3 regions of the Nocardiopsis sinuspersici genome follow, and region 3 is predicted to be linked to each of the others. Evidence: predicted binding sites of a transcription regulator. Region 3 holds the regulator's gene; each other region holds the start of a gene.
The links. The regulator LexA, encoded in region 3, represses DNA repair genes until DNA is damaged. The targets are predictions, from matches to a motif close to TCGAACANNTGTTCGA.
Positions count from the first base shown of each region.

Region 1 (5,038 bases), 2.5 Mb from region 3:
CCTGCGGGGTGGCCACCCGGCCGCGCGGGGTGCGGGCCAGGAAGCCGGACCGGACCAGGAAGGGTTCGGCGACGACCTCCACGGTCTCGGCCTCCTCCCCCACCGAGACCGCCAGCGTGGACAGGCCGACCGGGCCTCCGCGGAAGCGGTTCATCAGCACGTCGAGGATGGCCCGGTCCAGCCGGTCCAGGCCCAGGCGGTCCACCTCGTACAGTTCGAGCGCGGCGCGGGCGGTGCCCAGCGACAGCTTGCCGTCGCCGCGCACCTCGGCGTAGTCGCGTACCCGGCGCAGCAGCCGGTTGGCGATCCGGGGCGTGCCGCGCGAGCGCCCGGCGATCTCCCGGGCGGCGTCCTCGTCCAGGGGGGCGCCGAGCAGGCCGGCCGAGCGGTACAGGATCAGTTCCAGTTCCGCGGGCGTGTAGAAGTCCATGTGCGCGGTGAACCCGAAGCGGTCGCGCAGGGGGGCGGGCAGCATGCCCGCCCGCGTGGTGGCCCCGACCAGGGTGAACGGGGCGATGTCCAGCGGGATGGCGGTGGCCCCGGGACCCTTGCCGACCATGACGTCGACCCGGAAGTCCTCCATGGCGACGTAGAGCATCTCCTCGGCGGGGCGGGCCATCCGGTGGATCTCGTCCAGGAAGAGCACCTCGCCCTCCTGGAGGGAGGAGAGCACCGCGGCCAGGTCGCCCGAGCGCTCGATGGCCGGACCGGAGGTGATGCGCAGCGGGGCGCCGATCTCGGAGGCGATGATCATGGCCAGGGTGGTCTTGCCCAGGCCCGGACCGCCGGACATCAGGATGTGGTCGGGCGCCCGGTTGCGCCGCTGGGCGCTGTGCAGCACCAGGGAGAGCTGTTCCCTGACGCGTTCCTGGCCGACGAACTCGCTCAGGACGCGGGGGCGCAGCGCGCCCTCGACCTGGTGGTCGTCCACGCTGACGTCGGGCGAGACCGCCCCGCGCTCGTAGGCGGGGGCCTCCTCGGCGGTGAATCCGCTGTGGGGTTCCTCGTGGGAGTCGTACACGGGAGTTCCTCGTCCCTCCTAGGCGCGGCTGAGCCTGCGCAGGGCGCTGCGCAGCAGGACGGCGACGTCGTCGGTCTTCTCGGCCTCGGTGGCCACGGCGGCGGCCGCGGCCTCGGCGTCCTTGGCGGGCCATCCCAGGTTGACCAGGCCGGACACGACCTGGCCGCGCCAGGCGTCGCCCGGCCCGCCCTCAGGTGCGGCGGCCTCGGCACCGGGGAGGGTGCCGTCGGTGAGTACGGGCGCGTCGAGCTTGCCGCGCAGTTCCAGGACGATGCGCTGGGCGCCCTTCTTGCCGATGCCGGGCACGCGGGTGAGCGCGGCGGTGTCCTCGGTGGACACGGCGTGGCGCAGGCTGGAGGGACTGTGCACCGAGAGCATGGCCAGGGCCAGGCGGGGACCGACGCCCGAGGCGGTCTGCGCCTGTTCGAACAGGTGCTTCTCGTCGTCGTCGGCGAACCCGAACAGGGTCAGGGACTCCTCGCGGACGACGAGGCTGGTGGCGACGGTGCCGGTCTCGCCCACGTGCAGGCGGGACAGGGCGGAGGGAGTGCACTGCACGGTCATTCCGACCCCGCCGACGTCGATCACGGCGCTGCCCGCGCCGCGTGCGGCCACCCGGCCGGTGAGGAACGCGATCATCTCGTGTGGGCACCGGGGACGGTGCCCTTCTCCTTCCTGGGGGCGTGGCGCTACCGGCCGCGGGTGCGGCGGGCCAGTTCCACCTTGCGGGCGAAGTCCTGCTGGGCCTGGGCGACGCGGGCCTGGGCCCCGCCGCGCCAGATGTGACAGATGGCCAGGGCGACGGCGTCGGCCGCGTCGGCGGGCCTGGGCGGTCCGTCGAGTCCGAGGATACGCGCCACCATGGTGCCGACCTGCGCCTTGTCGGCGCGGCCGTTGCCGGTGATGGCGGCCTTGGCCTCGCTGGGCGTGTGCATGGCCACGGGCAGGCCGCGGCGGGCGGCGCAGACCAGGGCGATGCCGCTCGCCTGGGCGGTGCCCATGACGGTGCTGAGGTTGTGCTGGGCGAAGACGCGCTCGACCGCGACGGCGTCGGGCCGGTAGTGGTCCAGCCACTCCTCGATGCCGCGTTCGATGCCGACGAGCCGCTGGGGCAGGTCGGTGTCGGCGCTGGTGCGGATGGCGTCGGCGCCGAGCAGGGCGAGCGGCCGGCCGATGGCGCCCTCGACGGCACCGATGCCGCACCGGGTCAGTCCCGGGTCGATCCCCAACACGCGCACGCGTTTCACCCTCGTCTTCTCGAACGTTCGTTCGCCCACATGCTAGCGGCGGGCACCGACCTTCGCCGTAGGCCCGCCCGCGTGTCAGCGCGCGGTCGGCCGCCGACCGGTGCGGGCGGGGACATCGGCCCCGGTCAAGCCTTCCACCCCGGGCGCCCCCTGAGGACAGTATCCGCCTCGGGCCCCGGCGCGCGCACGGCCCGGACCCGGTCGCGGCCCCGGGAAGGGGGTGGACGGCGCCGGAGGAGCGTGCTAGGTTGCACTCAGTTCGAGAAAAACTCACTATGAGAGCAACATGGGGGCGCACGTGACCGCCGAAGAACCGCGACAGGAGGAGGGCGAGGGCCGGTTCCTCGCCGGCTACGACCCGCACGCCTTCGCGCCGGCCGCGGTCACCGCCGACGTCGTCGCCCTCACGATCCGGTCGGGAGAACCGCACGTGCTGCTGACACGGCGCGCCGCCCATCCGCAGCGCGGCTGGTGGGCCCTGCCGGGCGGATTCGTCCGGGCGCAGGACGGACCGGACGGGCCCGCGGACCCCGACCTGCCCGACGCCGCCCTGCGGGTGCTCTCGGAGAAGACCCTCCTGCCCACCGAGCTGCACCTGGAGCAGTTGGGCACCTACGGCGCCCGGGACCGGGACCCGCGCATGCGCGTCTTCTCGGTCGCCTACGTGCTCCTGGCCCCCGACCTGCCCGACCCCCGCACCGGCCGCGACACCGAGGAGGCCGCCTGGGTCCCGTGGCGCGAACTGGGCCACGGCGACGGCGCCCGTGCCGGCCGCGAGCTGGCCTTCGACCACGGCCGCATCCTCGCCGACGCCGTCGAGCGCGCCCGCTCCAAGCTGGAGTACACCGCGCTGGCCACGGCGTTCCTGCCCCCCGCCTTCACCATCACCGCGCTGCGCGAGGTCTACCAGGCCGTGTGGGGACGGGCTCTGCACGCCGCCAACTTCCACCGCAAGATCCTGGCCACCCCCGGGTTCGTGGAGGACACCGGGGAGCTCGCCGAGCGCGGCGGCGCGGGAGGCGGGCGGCGTGCCCGGCTGTACCGGGCGGGCGGCGCGGCCCTGCTGCACCCGCCCCTGCTGCGGAGCACCCAGCCGGCCGCGGGAGGAACCCCCCGATGACCGGCCACCGAGGTGGGGCCCCGACCTTCGAGGACGCCGAGCGCGACGTCGCCATGGCATCCGGGCCCGTCGAACTGTTCGGCCCGCCGCCCGAGGACGGCTCGGTGCCCCCGGCCGCGACCGACCGGTACCGCCGGCTCGCCCGTGCGCTGCACCCCGACAGCGCGCCGCGCGGGAGGGGCGCCGCGTCCTTCACCCGCCTCACCGAGCTGTGGGACCTGTACCGGGAGACGGCCGCGGGCGGCCCGGGCCTCACCGAGCCCACCCTGGCCACCCGCACGCGCGTCTACCGGGTCGACGGCCCGAGGCTGGCCAGAGGACACGTCGCCGACCTGTACCCGCTGCGCCACCGGGCGCCGGAGTGGCGCGAGGCGGTGCTCAAGCTGCCCCGCTCCCCGCGGGACAACGACCTCATGGAGGCCGAGGCGACCGCCCTGCGCCGTGTCCGCGAGCGGGGGCACGAGCGCTACCGCGCGTTCGTCCCCGACCTGGTGGAGTCGTTCAGGCACCGCGACGCCGCGACCGGCGCGGAACGGCGCGCCAACGTCCTCGGGCGGCTGCGCGGGTTCCACACCCTCGACGAGGTGCGCCGCGCCCATCCCGACGGCGTCGACCCCCGCGACGCGGCGTGGATGTGGCGGCGGCTCCTGGTCGCGGTCGGCAACGCCGCCCACGCCGGGGTGGTGCACGGCGCGGTCGTACCCGAGCACGTGATGGTCCATCCCGGGGAGCACGGCCTGGTGCTGGTCGACTGGTGCTACTCGGTGACCGCGCACGCCCCGCGCACCGCGCCGCACGTTCCCGCGACGGTGCCCGGCCGCGAGGACCTGTACCCGCCCGAGGTGGCCGCCCGCCGACCCGCCCTGCCCCAGACCGACATCCACATGGCGACCCGGTGCGTGGAGTACGTCACCGCGGGCCGCCTGCCCCGGCGGCTGAGGGCCTTCGCGCGCGGCTGCACCCTGCCCGCGCCCGAGCGGCGGCCGCGCGACGGCCTCGCCCTGCTCCGCGAGCTCGACGAGGTGCTGGAGCGCCTCTACGGGCCGCGCCGGTTCCGCCCCTTCTCCATGCCGGATCCGGTCCCCCGCCCCTGATCCGACCGACCACGACCCGGCCCCGGCCCCCGGCCTCCGTCCACCCCCGCACCGCACCCCCACGAAGGAGACCTCCCATGGGAAGCAGCAGTTGGTCCACCGACGCCTACCACGCACGTCAGGCCTACAACTCCTCCGTCGGCTCCAGCAGTTTCGGCTACACCGACGACGTGCTCTCCTCCACCCCGCGCAGCGCGTGGAGGACGCACGCGTCCCTCGACCCCGAGGGGGTGGCCACGCGCGAGAGCCGTGACTCCGCCGAACACCCGAACTCGCTCGCCATCTCCGTGCTGTTCGACGTCACCGGGTCCATGCGCGACGTGCCGCGCGTGCTCCAGACCAAGCTGCCGGACCTGTTCGGCCTGCTGCTGCGCAAGGGCTACGTGGAGGACCCGCAGATCCTGTTCGGCGCGATCGGCGACGCCACCTGCGACCGGGCCCCGCTCCAGGTCGGCCAGTTCGAGTCCGGCAACGAGCTGGAGGACGACCTGGGCAACATCCTGCTGGAGGGCGGCGGTGGCGGCCAGGTCACCGAGTCCTACGAGCTGGCCATGTA
Region 1 is NZ_MCOK01000001.1:986,561-991,598, reverse strand. It holds gene ruvB (Holliday junction branch migration DNA helicase RuvB) at 1-1,021, opposite strand, end outside; gene ruvA (Holliday junction branch migration protein RuvA) at 1,040-1,660, opposite strand; gene ruvC (crossover junction endodeoxyribonuclease RuvC) at 1,711-2,259, opposite strand; gene NOSIN_RS04150 (NUDIX hydrolase) at 2,567-3,388, shown strand; gene NOSIN_RS04145 (J domain-containing protein) at 3,385-4,482, shown strand; gene NOSIN_RS04140 (hypothetical protein) at 4,560-5,038, shown strand, end outside.
Region 1: the regulator LexA is predicted to act here: its motif matches at 2,279-2,294, upstream of ruvC (crossover junction endodeoxyribonuclease RuvC).

Region 2 (5,038 bases), 2.7 Mb from region 3:
GGCGACGGCGCTGGGGCGGCGCGGGGCGCCGTACGCGCTGTTGGAGTTCGAGGGCGAGGCGCACGGGTTCGTCTCGCAGGACGTGCGCGTCCGCGCGCTGGAGGCGGAGCTGGCCTTCTACGCGCGTGTGCTCGGCTTCGAGGCGGACGTGGCGCCGCTGGAGCTGGTGACCACGCCTCCCGAACCGCGCCCGGAGCCGGAGGCCTCCGCGGAGGAGCCTGGTCCGGCCGGGGACACCGGGGACGAAGGTACCGCTGCGTCCGGAGAGGACGAGACCGCCGGGGACACCGCTGCCGCCGAGGCCGACGCGGATCCCGAGGCGCAGGCCACCGGGGCCGTCGGGGAGGCGCCGCGTTCCGCAGGCACCGCGACTCCCGCCACCTCGGACTGAGCCCGGGCACCGGGGCCGGGCTCGGCCGCCGGACGGCGGCGGCTCAGAGCCCCGGCCCGTCCGGGTCGGTGTCCACGCTCTCGTGTTCGAGCTCCTCGCGGACCAACCGGTAGGACAGGCCCGACGGGTAGCCCTTGCGGGCGAGCGCGCCCAGGGCGCGGCGGATCCGGGTCTCCCTGTCCTTGCCCCGGCTGTTGGCCAGGCGGCGGCGGGCCAGGGCGCGGGCGGCCTCCTCCTCGTCCTGGTCGCTGAGCTCGCCGACGGCCTCCTGGACGGTGTCCTCCTCCACGCCGCGGGTGCGCAGCTCCTGGGCCAGCGCACGGCGGGACAGGCGCCTGCTGTGGTGGCGGGAGGACACCCAGGCCCGGGCGAAGGTCGCGTCGTCGATCAGCCCGGCCTCGCCGAACGTGTCCAGGACCGAGGTGATGACCTCCTCGGGGAACTCCCTGCGGTGCAGTGCCCGCTCCAGTTGGGCGCGGGTGCGCGGGGAGTGGGTGAGCATCCGCAGGACCAGGGCCCGGACCTTGGCCTCGGGGTCCTCCCCGGGCGAGCCGCGCCCGCCCGGGGAGGGATCGTCCTCTTCGGACCCGGGTTGGTGGGGCCGGTCCTGGAACCGGCTCCCCTCACGCATCCGTCGCGGGCGCCTTGGTCGTCCTGGCCGCGGCGCGCTTGGCGGGGGCCTTGGCCGCGGCCACGGCCTCCTTGGCGGACTCGGCGGATCCGGCGGTGTCGGCGGCCGGAGCGGAGGCGGAGTCGGCGGCCGCCCCGGAGGCGCTGTCGTCACCCAGGGAGGGCACGCCCAGCTTCTCCTTGATCTTCTTCTCGATCTCGTTGGACACGTCGACGTTCTCGCGCAGGAACTTGCGCGAGTTCTCCTTGCCCTGGCCCAGCTGGGTGCCGTCGTAGGTGAACCAGGCACCCGACTTGCGCACGATGCCGTGCTCCACGCCCAGGTCGATGAGGCTGCCCTCGCGGGAGACGCCCACACCGTAGAGGATGTCGAACTCGGCCTGCTTGAAGGGCGGGGCCACCTTGTTCTTGACGACCTTGACGCGGGTGCGGTTGCCGACCGCGTCGGTGCCGTCCTTGAGCGTCTCGATGCGGCGCACGTCCAGGCGCACCGACGAGTAGAACTTCAGCGCCTTGCCACCGGTCGTCGTCTCGGGCGAGCCGAACATGACGCCGACCTTCTCGCGCAGCTGGTTGATGAAGATCGCGGTGGTGCCGGTCTGGTGCAGCGCGCCGGCGATCTTGCGCAGCGCCTGGGACATCAGGCGGGCCTGCAGGCCGACGTGGCTGTCGCCCATCTCGCCCTCGATCTCGGCGCGGGGCACCAGGGCCGCCACGGAGTCGATGACGATGACGGAGATCGCGCCCGAGCGGATCAGCATGTCGACGATCTCCAGCGCCTGCTCGCCGGTGTCCGGCTGCGAGAGGAGGAGTTCGTCGGTGTCGACGCCGATCTTCTTGGCGTACTCGGGGTCGAGTGCGTGCTCGGCGTCGACGAAGGCGGCGATGCCGCCCCCCTTCTGCGCGCTGGCCACCGCGTGCAGGGCGACGGTCGTCTTACCGCTCGACTCGGGCCCGAAGATCTCGACGATGCGGCCCCTGGGAAGGCCTCCGATGCCCAGGGCCACGTCGAGGGCGATCGCCCCGGTGGGGATCACCTCGATCGGCGGGCGGTCCTCGTCGCCCAGACGCATGACGGAGCCCTTGCCGAACTGCCGCTCGATCTGGGCGAGTGCTGTTTCGAGAGCCTTGTCTCGGTCTCCGGATGCCACGGGATACCCCTGTTGTTGGGTCGATGCCTTTTTCTTCATGATGAGCACGACGCTACGCGGCCGGTACGACAATCGCGACGTCCGGCGTCCGCCTGTGGATATCCACACTACCCGAACTTGTGTTCGATGTGACGTACGAAACGCGTACTCATGTGGGGTCAGCGCATGGACTCGGGGATGTCGAAGGCCTCGCACACGGCGCGCCACACCTCCTTCGGCCCCACTCCGTCGGCGAGCGCCTGCTGGATCGTGCGCGACCCGAGCCCCTCCAGGACGTAGTCCTTGGCCAGGCTCTGCGTGTAGGACTCGCCGAACTGCTCGTACATGTTGTTCCAGAAAAGCGTGAGTCTCATCCGGCCCAGTATCGGTGATCGGCGCGCCCGCCCCGCCCCGGCGGATTTCTGTCACGGCCCCCGGGCACACTGGCGGCATGAGCCGTGCGCCGCATCCCCTCGAACGCTTCGGTCCGGCCGCCCGGGCCTGGTTCGACCAGGCCTTCCCCGCCGGTCCCACCCCCGCGCAGACCGGGGCCTGGGAGTCGGTCTCGCGGGGAAGGAACACCCTGGTGGTGGCCCCGACCGGCTCGGGCAAGACCCTGTCGGCCTTCCTGTGGTCGCTGGACCGGCTGACCTCGGCGCCGGTCCCCGAGGACCGCGCCCGCCGCTGCCGGGTGCTGTACGTGTCCCCGCTCAAGGCCCTGGCGGCGGACGTGGAGCGCAACCTGCGCGTCCCCCTGGCCGGGATCGCGGCCGCCGCCAGGGCCGCAGGGCGTGAGCTGTCCCCGGTCACCGTGGGGGTGCGCACCGGCGACACCCCCGCCGGCCGGCGGCGCGGGCTCGCCGACCGGCCGCCGGACGTGCTCATCACCACACCGGAGTCGCTGTTCCTGGTCCTCACCTCCCGCGCCCGGGAGGGACTGGCCGGCGTGGAGACGGTGATCGTCGACGAGGTGCACGCGCTGGCGGGCACCAAGCGCGGCGCGCACCTGGCGCTGAGCCTGGAGCGGCTGGACGCCCTGCTGGACCGCCCGGCACAGCGGATCGGGCTGTCGGCGACCGTGCGCCCGAAGGAGGTGGTGGCGGAGTTCCTCGGCGGCGCCGACGTCGTCTCGCCGCCCGACTCCCCCGGCATGGACCTGCGCGTGGTGGTGCCCGTCCCCGACATGGACGACCACGGGGCGCCGGGAACGCCCCCGGCGCCGCCGGGCGGCTCCCGCGGCGGCGGGTCCCTGTGGCCGTACGTGGAGGCGCGGGTCCTGGACCTGGTCGGGTCCCACCGCTCCACCATCGTGTTCACCAACGGCCGCCGCACCGCCGAGCGTCTGTGCGCCCGCCTCAACGACCTGCACGCCGAGCGGCACGGCCTGGAACTGCCGCCGGAGGAGGTGCCCGCGCGGGTCATCGCCCAGTCCGGGCAGAGCCGCGGCGGCGCCCCGGTCATCGCGCGAGCCCACCACGGCTCGATGTCCAAGGCCGAACGGGCGCTGATCGAGGACGACCTCAAGGCGGGGCGGCTGCGCTGCGTGGTGGCCACCTCCAGCCTGGAGCTGGGCGTGGACATGGGCTCGGTCGACCTGGTGGTACAGGTGGCCTCGCCCCCGTCGGTGGCCAGCGGCCTCCAGCGGGTGGGCCGGGCCGGGCACCAGGTGGGCGAGACCTCGCGCGGGGTGTTCCTCCCCCAGTTCCGGGGCGACCTGCTGTCGACGGCCGTGGTGGTGGAGCGGATGCGCGCGGGCGGTATCGAGCGCCTGGAGACGCCGCGCGCCCCGCTGGACGTGCTGTCCCAGCAGATCGTGGCCATGGCCGCCATGGACGACTGGCCCGTGGCCGGGCTCGCCGACCTGGTGCGACGGGCCGCGCCCTTCTCCGGCCTGTCCGACCCGGTGCTGGAGTCGGTCCTGGACATGCTGTCGGGGCGCTATCCCTCGGACGAGTTCGCCGAACTGCGCCCGCGCCTGGTGTGGGACCGGGAGGCGGACGTGGTGAGCGGTCGGCCGGGCGCGCAGCGGCTGGCGGTGGTCGGCGGCGGCACCATCCCGGACCGGGGAACGTACGGGGTGCACCTGGCCGCGGAGGGCGCGGCCCGGGGGCGTGCGCCCACCCGGGTCGGCGAACTGGACGAGGAGATGGTCTACGAGTCGCGGGTGGGCGACGTGTTCGTGCTGGGGTCCACCTCGTGGCGGATCGAGGGGATCACCGCCGACCGGGTGCTGGTCTCGCCCGCGCCGGGGCGGCCGGGGCGGATGCCGTTCTGGAAGGCCGACGCGCAGGGCCGCCCGGCCGAGCTGGGACGCGCGGTGGGCGCGCTGACCAGGGAACTCGCCGAGGCGGAGCCGGATGAGGCGCTGGCCCTGGCCGAGGGCCTGGGGCTGGACCGGTGGGCGGCCCGGAACCTGGTGGCGTACGTGGCCGACCAGCGCGAGGCCACCGGCCAGGTGCCCGACGACCGGACCGTGGTCGTCGAGCGCTTCCGCGACCAGGTCGGCGACTGGCGCGCGGTGGTGCACTCCCCCCTGGGCGCCCGGGTGCACGCGCCCTGGGCTCTGGCGATCGCGCACCGGGTGCGGGCGCGGTTCGGAACGGACGCGCAGGTCGTGCACGGCGACGACGGGATCGTGCTGCGGCTGCCGGACAGCGGCGGGGACGGGCTCGACCGGCCGGGCCGGCTGGCCGGCCTGGTGGCGCTGGACCCCGAGGAGGCGGAGGCGGCGGTCACCGACGAGCTCCCCGGGTCGGCGCTGTTCGCCGCCCGCTTCCGCGAGTGCGCGGCGCGGGCCCTGCTGCTGCCCCGGCAGCGCCCGGACCGGCGTATGCCCCTGTGGCAGCAGCGGCTGCGGGCCTCGCACCTGCTGTCGGTGGCGGGCCGG
Region 2 is NZ_MCOK01000001.1:782,692-787,729, reverse strand. It holds gene NOSIN_RS03325 (S9 family peptidase) at 1-391, shown strand, start outside; gene recX (recombination regulator RecX) at 435-1,022, opposite strand; gene recA (recombinase RecA) at 1,015-2,172, opposite strand; gene NOSIN_RS03310 (DUF3046 domain-containing protein) at 2,331-2,525, opposite strand; gene NOSIN_RS03305 (ATP-dependent helicase) at 2,603-5,038, shown strand, end outside.
Region 2: the regulator LexA is predicted to act here: its motif matches at 2,284-2,299, upstream of recA (recombinase RecA).

Region 3 (5,038 bases):
TCGCCGTGATGACCAGCTCGGTGAGCCTGGTGAAGCCCTCCACGTCGAAGGTGTCGTCCTCGCGCAGGAACTTCAGCAGGTTGATCGAGGCCAGGTTGCAGGACGAGTCGTCCAGGTGGAGGTACTCCGAGCACGGGTTGCTCGCACTGATACGTCCGCTCTCCGGCGTGGTGTGCCAGTCCTGGATCGTGCCGTCGTACTGGAGGCCCGGATCGGCGCACTCCCACGCGGCCTTGGCCATGCGGTGGAACAGGTCCTTGGCGTCGACGGTGGCGACGGCCTCGCCGGTGGTGCGGGAGGTCAGGCCGAAGTCGGAGCCGGTCTCCACGGCGCGCATGAACGCGTCGGAGACCCGGACGGAGTTGTTGGCGTTCTGGTACTGGACGCTGAACATGTCGTCGCCGCCCAGGTCGACGTCGAAGCCGGCGTCGCGCAGGGCACGGATCTTGTGCTCCTCGCGGGCCTTGGTCTCGACGAAGTCCTGGATGTCGGGGTGGTCGACGTCCAGCACGACCATCTTGGCCGCCCGGCGGGTGGCGCCGCCGGACTTGATGGTTCCGGCCGAGGCGTCGGCGCCGCGCATGAAGGAGACGGGGCCCGAGGCGGTGCCGCCGGAGGAGAGCAGCTCCTTGCTGGAGCGGATGCGCGACAGGTTCACACCCGCGCCGGACCCGCCCTTGAAGATGATCCCCTCCTCCTTGTACCAGTCCAGGATCGACTCCATGGTGTCGTCCACGGACAGGATGAAGCACGCGCTGACCTGCTGGGCGGAGGCGGTGCCGACGTTGAACCACACCGGGGAGTTGAAGCTGAACAACTGGTGGGCGAGGGCGTACTTGAGCTCGTGGTCGAAGACCTCGGCGTCCTCGTCGGAGGCGAAGTAGCCGTGCTCGCGGCCGGTGGCGGTGTAGACGCCGACGACGCGGTCGATGAGCTGCTTGAGGCTCCACTCCCGCTCGGGGGTGCCGACCGCGCCGCGGAAGTACTTGCTCGCCACGATCTGGGTGGCGTTCATCGACCAGGAGGTCGGGAACTCCACACCGCGCTGTTCGAAGTTGACCGTGCCGTCACGCCAGTTGGTCATGACGACGTCGCGGCGCTCCCACTCCAGGGAGTCGTAGGGGTGCACGCCGGGAGAGGTGAAGACGCGCCTCACCTTCATCCCCTTGCGGTTCCCCTTGCCCTTGCGTCCTGTCGGACCGCTGGCGGTCTCCGTCATCGCGGAATCTCCCCTACCTCTACCTCGTGGGCACGGCTACCGGCCGTGCGCGGCGTCTTGTCGTGGGATGGCGCGGGACCGGACGTGCTCTTCTCCGTGCCCGCCCCGGGGCGGCGCCCCTCCCGCGGTCGCCTCCCGGCCGCGGGAGGGCGCTACCCGGTGGTACTGGTCTGGGTGTCGGGCTCGGGCTCACGGTCCCGCCGCAGGCTGGCGATCTCGGCCTCGAAGTCGGCGAGGCTCTCGAAGCCGCGGTAGACGCTGGCGAAGTGCAGGTAGGCGACCTCGTCGAGTTCGCGCATCGGTCCGAGGATGGCCAGGCCGATCTCGTGGGCCGGGACCTCGGCCAGGCCGCGGCCGCGGATCTCCTCCTCGACCTGCTGGCCGAGTTTGGCGAGGGCGTCCTCGGAGACCGGACGGCCCTGGCAGGCCCGGCGCACCCCGGCGATGATCTTGGCCCTGCTGAAGGGCTCGGTGACCCCGGAGCGCTTGGCGACCATCAGCAGGACGGTCTCCTGGGTGGTGAACCTGCGCTCGCAGACGGGGCAGGACCGGCGGCGCCGGATGGCCGCGCCGTCGTCGGTGGACCTGCTGTCGATCACCCTGGTGTCCGGATGACGGCAGAACGGACAGTGCACCCTGGTTCACCTGCTTCTCTCACCGAACGACGACCCTTAGATACTACTAAACTACAACCACAACTTCTAGGTGAGAACCTCTTCCCCAAACACCAGATGTTGTGGTCGAACCTAGAGGTCCGCGCCGCGCGACGCAACTCTGACAGGGGCGTGTCCCCGCACGGCGAACGACCGCGCGGCCACGGGGACGACGACGGCGAAGGAGCGGGAGGATCCGGCGCCCGGACAGGGGGACTCGGCGCCCGCCGGCCTCCCGGGGGCGTCCGGCACCGCGGTCCAGGATAACGCCGAGGACCGCTCGGGCCGCGAACCGCGGCGGCCCGCCGTGCCGGGAATCACCACGTCACCGGAATTTCGGCCGGACCGGCGCAGGAGAAGATGTCTTCCGCATCACACCGAAACGAGCCCCGCGGACACCTGTTCGCGCATTCGTGGGACAACGCGGCGTGAACGCGTGTACACACATAAGTACGGGCCGGGAATTGACCGCGGAAAGGCGCGGAGGCAATTACTCCGGTCTCGAACGCTTGTTTGATATCACCGTGCGCAACGACTAAAGTTGGCGGTGATATCACGCTGGTTTCGCCGTCACGCAGACCCCCAGGTCGGCGCGGTCGCGGGCCGGCGGTGGCAGTCACACAAGCAGGCCCTGACCGAACCGAATGCCGAGGAGGCCCGGCCGTGCCGGAGGAGAATCCCGGGACCGCGGACACCGCCACCGTTCTTGCGCCAGTGGAGAACGCGGGCGGGTCCACGCCCGAAGCCCCCAAACTCACCGCGCGCCAGCAGAGCGTGCTGAACTGCATCCAGCGCTATGTGCGTGAGAGGGGCTTCCCCCCGTCCATAAGGGAGATCGGGGAGGTGGTCGGCCTGTCCAGCCCGTCCAGCGTGGCGCACCAGCTCAAGGTGCTCCAGCGCAAGGGCTACCTGCACCGCGACCAGAACCGGCCGCGTGCGGTGGAACTGCGTACTCCCGGCCGCGCCGGCGGGCAGGCCGTGACCCCCGAGGACATCGATCCCTCGCGCGCCGCGGCCGTGCCGCTGGTCGGCCGGATCGCCGCCGGCGGCCCGATCCTGGCCCAGGAGTCGGTGGAGGACGTGCTCGCCCTGCCCCGCCAGCTGGTCGGCGAGGGGCACCTGTTCATGCTCACCGTCGTCGGCGACTCGATGACCGACGCCGCGATCACCGACGGTGACATGGTGGTGGTCCGCCAGCAGCCGGACGCCGAGAGCGGCGACATCGTGGCGGCGCTGCTGGACGAGGAGGCGACCGTCAAGGTGCTGCGCCGCGAGGAGGACGGCCACGTGTGGCTGATGCCCCGCAACGAGGCCTACGAGCCCATCAACGGCGACGCCGCCACCATCCTCGGCAGGGTCGTCGCGGTCATGCGCCGCGTCTGAGTCCTCGCGTCCCCGGCCCGTCCCCCCTCGGACGGACCGGGGACCTCCCGTGCCGGAGGGGAGCGCCCGGCCGCGGACGGCACGGTGGAGGACCCCGCACGCGTGGACGGCAGCGGGGCCGCCGACGCGAGCCGCTAGGCTGAGAGGGTGTTCACACCTGCCTCCTCCCCCACCGCCCGCCTGCGCGCCGCGCTGGTCGGCGGGGTCGCCGTCGCCTTGTTGTCCACCGCCTGCGCACCCGCGTCGGAGGACGGCGCGAGCGCCGAGGTACCGGGGGTCGGCGGCACCGAGAGGGAGCTGGCCTTCGAGGGCGGCGGGCACGAGGTGTCCGCGAGCTTCCGTACGCCGGAGGGTGTCTCCGGCACCGTCCCCGGCGCGCTCATCATCTCCGGCAGCGGCCCCACCGACCGCGACGGCAACAGCGACATGCGCCCGGACGCCAACACCAACTGGAACCTGTCCCGGGTGCTGGCCGACGCCGGGGTGGCCTCGCTGCGCTACGACAAGTACGGCAGCGGATCCGGCTTCGTGCCCCCGGTGCCCGGAAGCGAGGTCCGGTCGGTGGACCCGCGGCTCTTCGACGAGCAGGTCGCGGCGGCCTACGACGAACTCGTCTCCCAGCCCGAGGTCGACCCCGAGCGGGTGGTCGTCGTCGGGCACAGCGAGGGCGCCCTCTACGCGCTGCGCGCCCACGAGCTCATCGACGACGGCGCCCCCTCCCCCGCCCTGGTGCTGGCCGCTCCCCCCGGTACCCGCTACCTGGACCTGCTCGACCGACAGCTCACCGAGCAGGTGCGCGTGGCCGAGGCCCTGGGCCAGGTCGAGGAGGGACAGGCCGTCCAGACGCTCTCCGACGCGCGCGCCGCACGGGCGGCGCTCAGGGCGGGCCGCCCCCTCGGGTCGGCGGACATCGACACGGTGGTCCAGGGCGTCTACTCCCCGCGGAACGAGGACTTCCTGGCCTACATGGACTCCTTCGACCCCGTGGAGCTGGGTGAGGACCTGCCCGAGGGCACACCCGTGCTGGTGGTGTGGGGCGAGGAGGACGCCCAGGTCTCCCGCGAGGACGTGGACCGGCTGATGACCGGTCTGGAGGACGCCGAGCGCGTCGACATCCCCGGCGCCGACCACATCCTCCGCCGCTACGAGGACCAGCCCGGCTCCACCGTCCTGGACTCCCAGCGGCCCTTCGCCGAGGAGGTCTTCCCGGCGCTGGAGGAGTTCCTGGAGACCGCCTGGTAGCCCGTGCCGGCTCCGCGGCCGGCCGACGCCGCAAGGCCGGCGGCTACTCCGGGATGGACTCCGGCAGCGCCTCCACCACGGACACCGCGAGCTCCTCGGCTCCCGCGACGATCCGCTCCTCGTCGCCCGGCTCCGACGCGTCGTAGCCGGCCGCCACGCTGTAGCAGGTCTCCAGGTACAGGTTGGACACCCGGGCGCCCACGCAGGAGACCGTGAACGGCTCGCCCTGGATCCAGGTCACCGCCTCGTCGCCGACCCCCTCCAGCTTCCGGGTCTCGTGCTGGGAGGTGGTGGTGCGCAGGTTGTCGACGGCCGTCGTGACACCGCCCGGGTTGGGAGCGGCCACCATCACCAGCGTCGCGGCGCCCGGGACCGCCCGGCCCGGCCCGCCCGGGGTCGCCCACCGGCACTGCCGGCCCGAGCCGAAGGGGTCCCTCTCGCCGCCGACCGGCTCATCGACCTCCAGCTCGTGGTCGGGCACCAGCTCGTCCAGGGTCTCCGTCTCGGCGACGGCGCACCCGGGCGCGGACGCGAAGTCGCC
Region 3 is NZ_MCOK01000001.1:3,527,755-3,532,792, forward strand. It holds gene NOSIN_RS15250 (vitamin B12-dependent ribonucleotide reductase) at 1-1,219, opposite strand, end outside; gene nrdR (transcriptional regulator NrdR) at 1,372-1,854, opposite strand; gene lexA (transcriptional repressor LexA) at 2,536-3,255, shown strand; gene NOSIN_RS15265 (alpha/beta fold hydrolase) at 3,403-4,497, shown strand; gene NOSIN_RS15270 (hypothetical protein) at 4,541-5,038, opposite strand, start outside.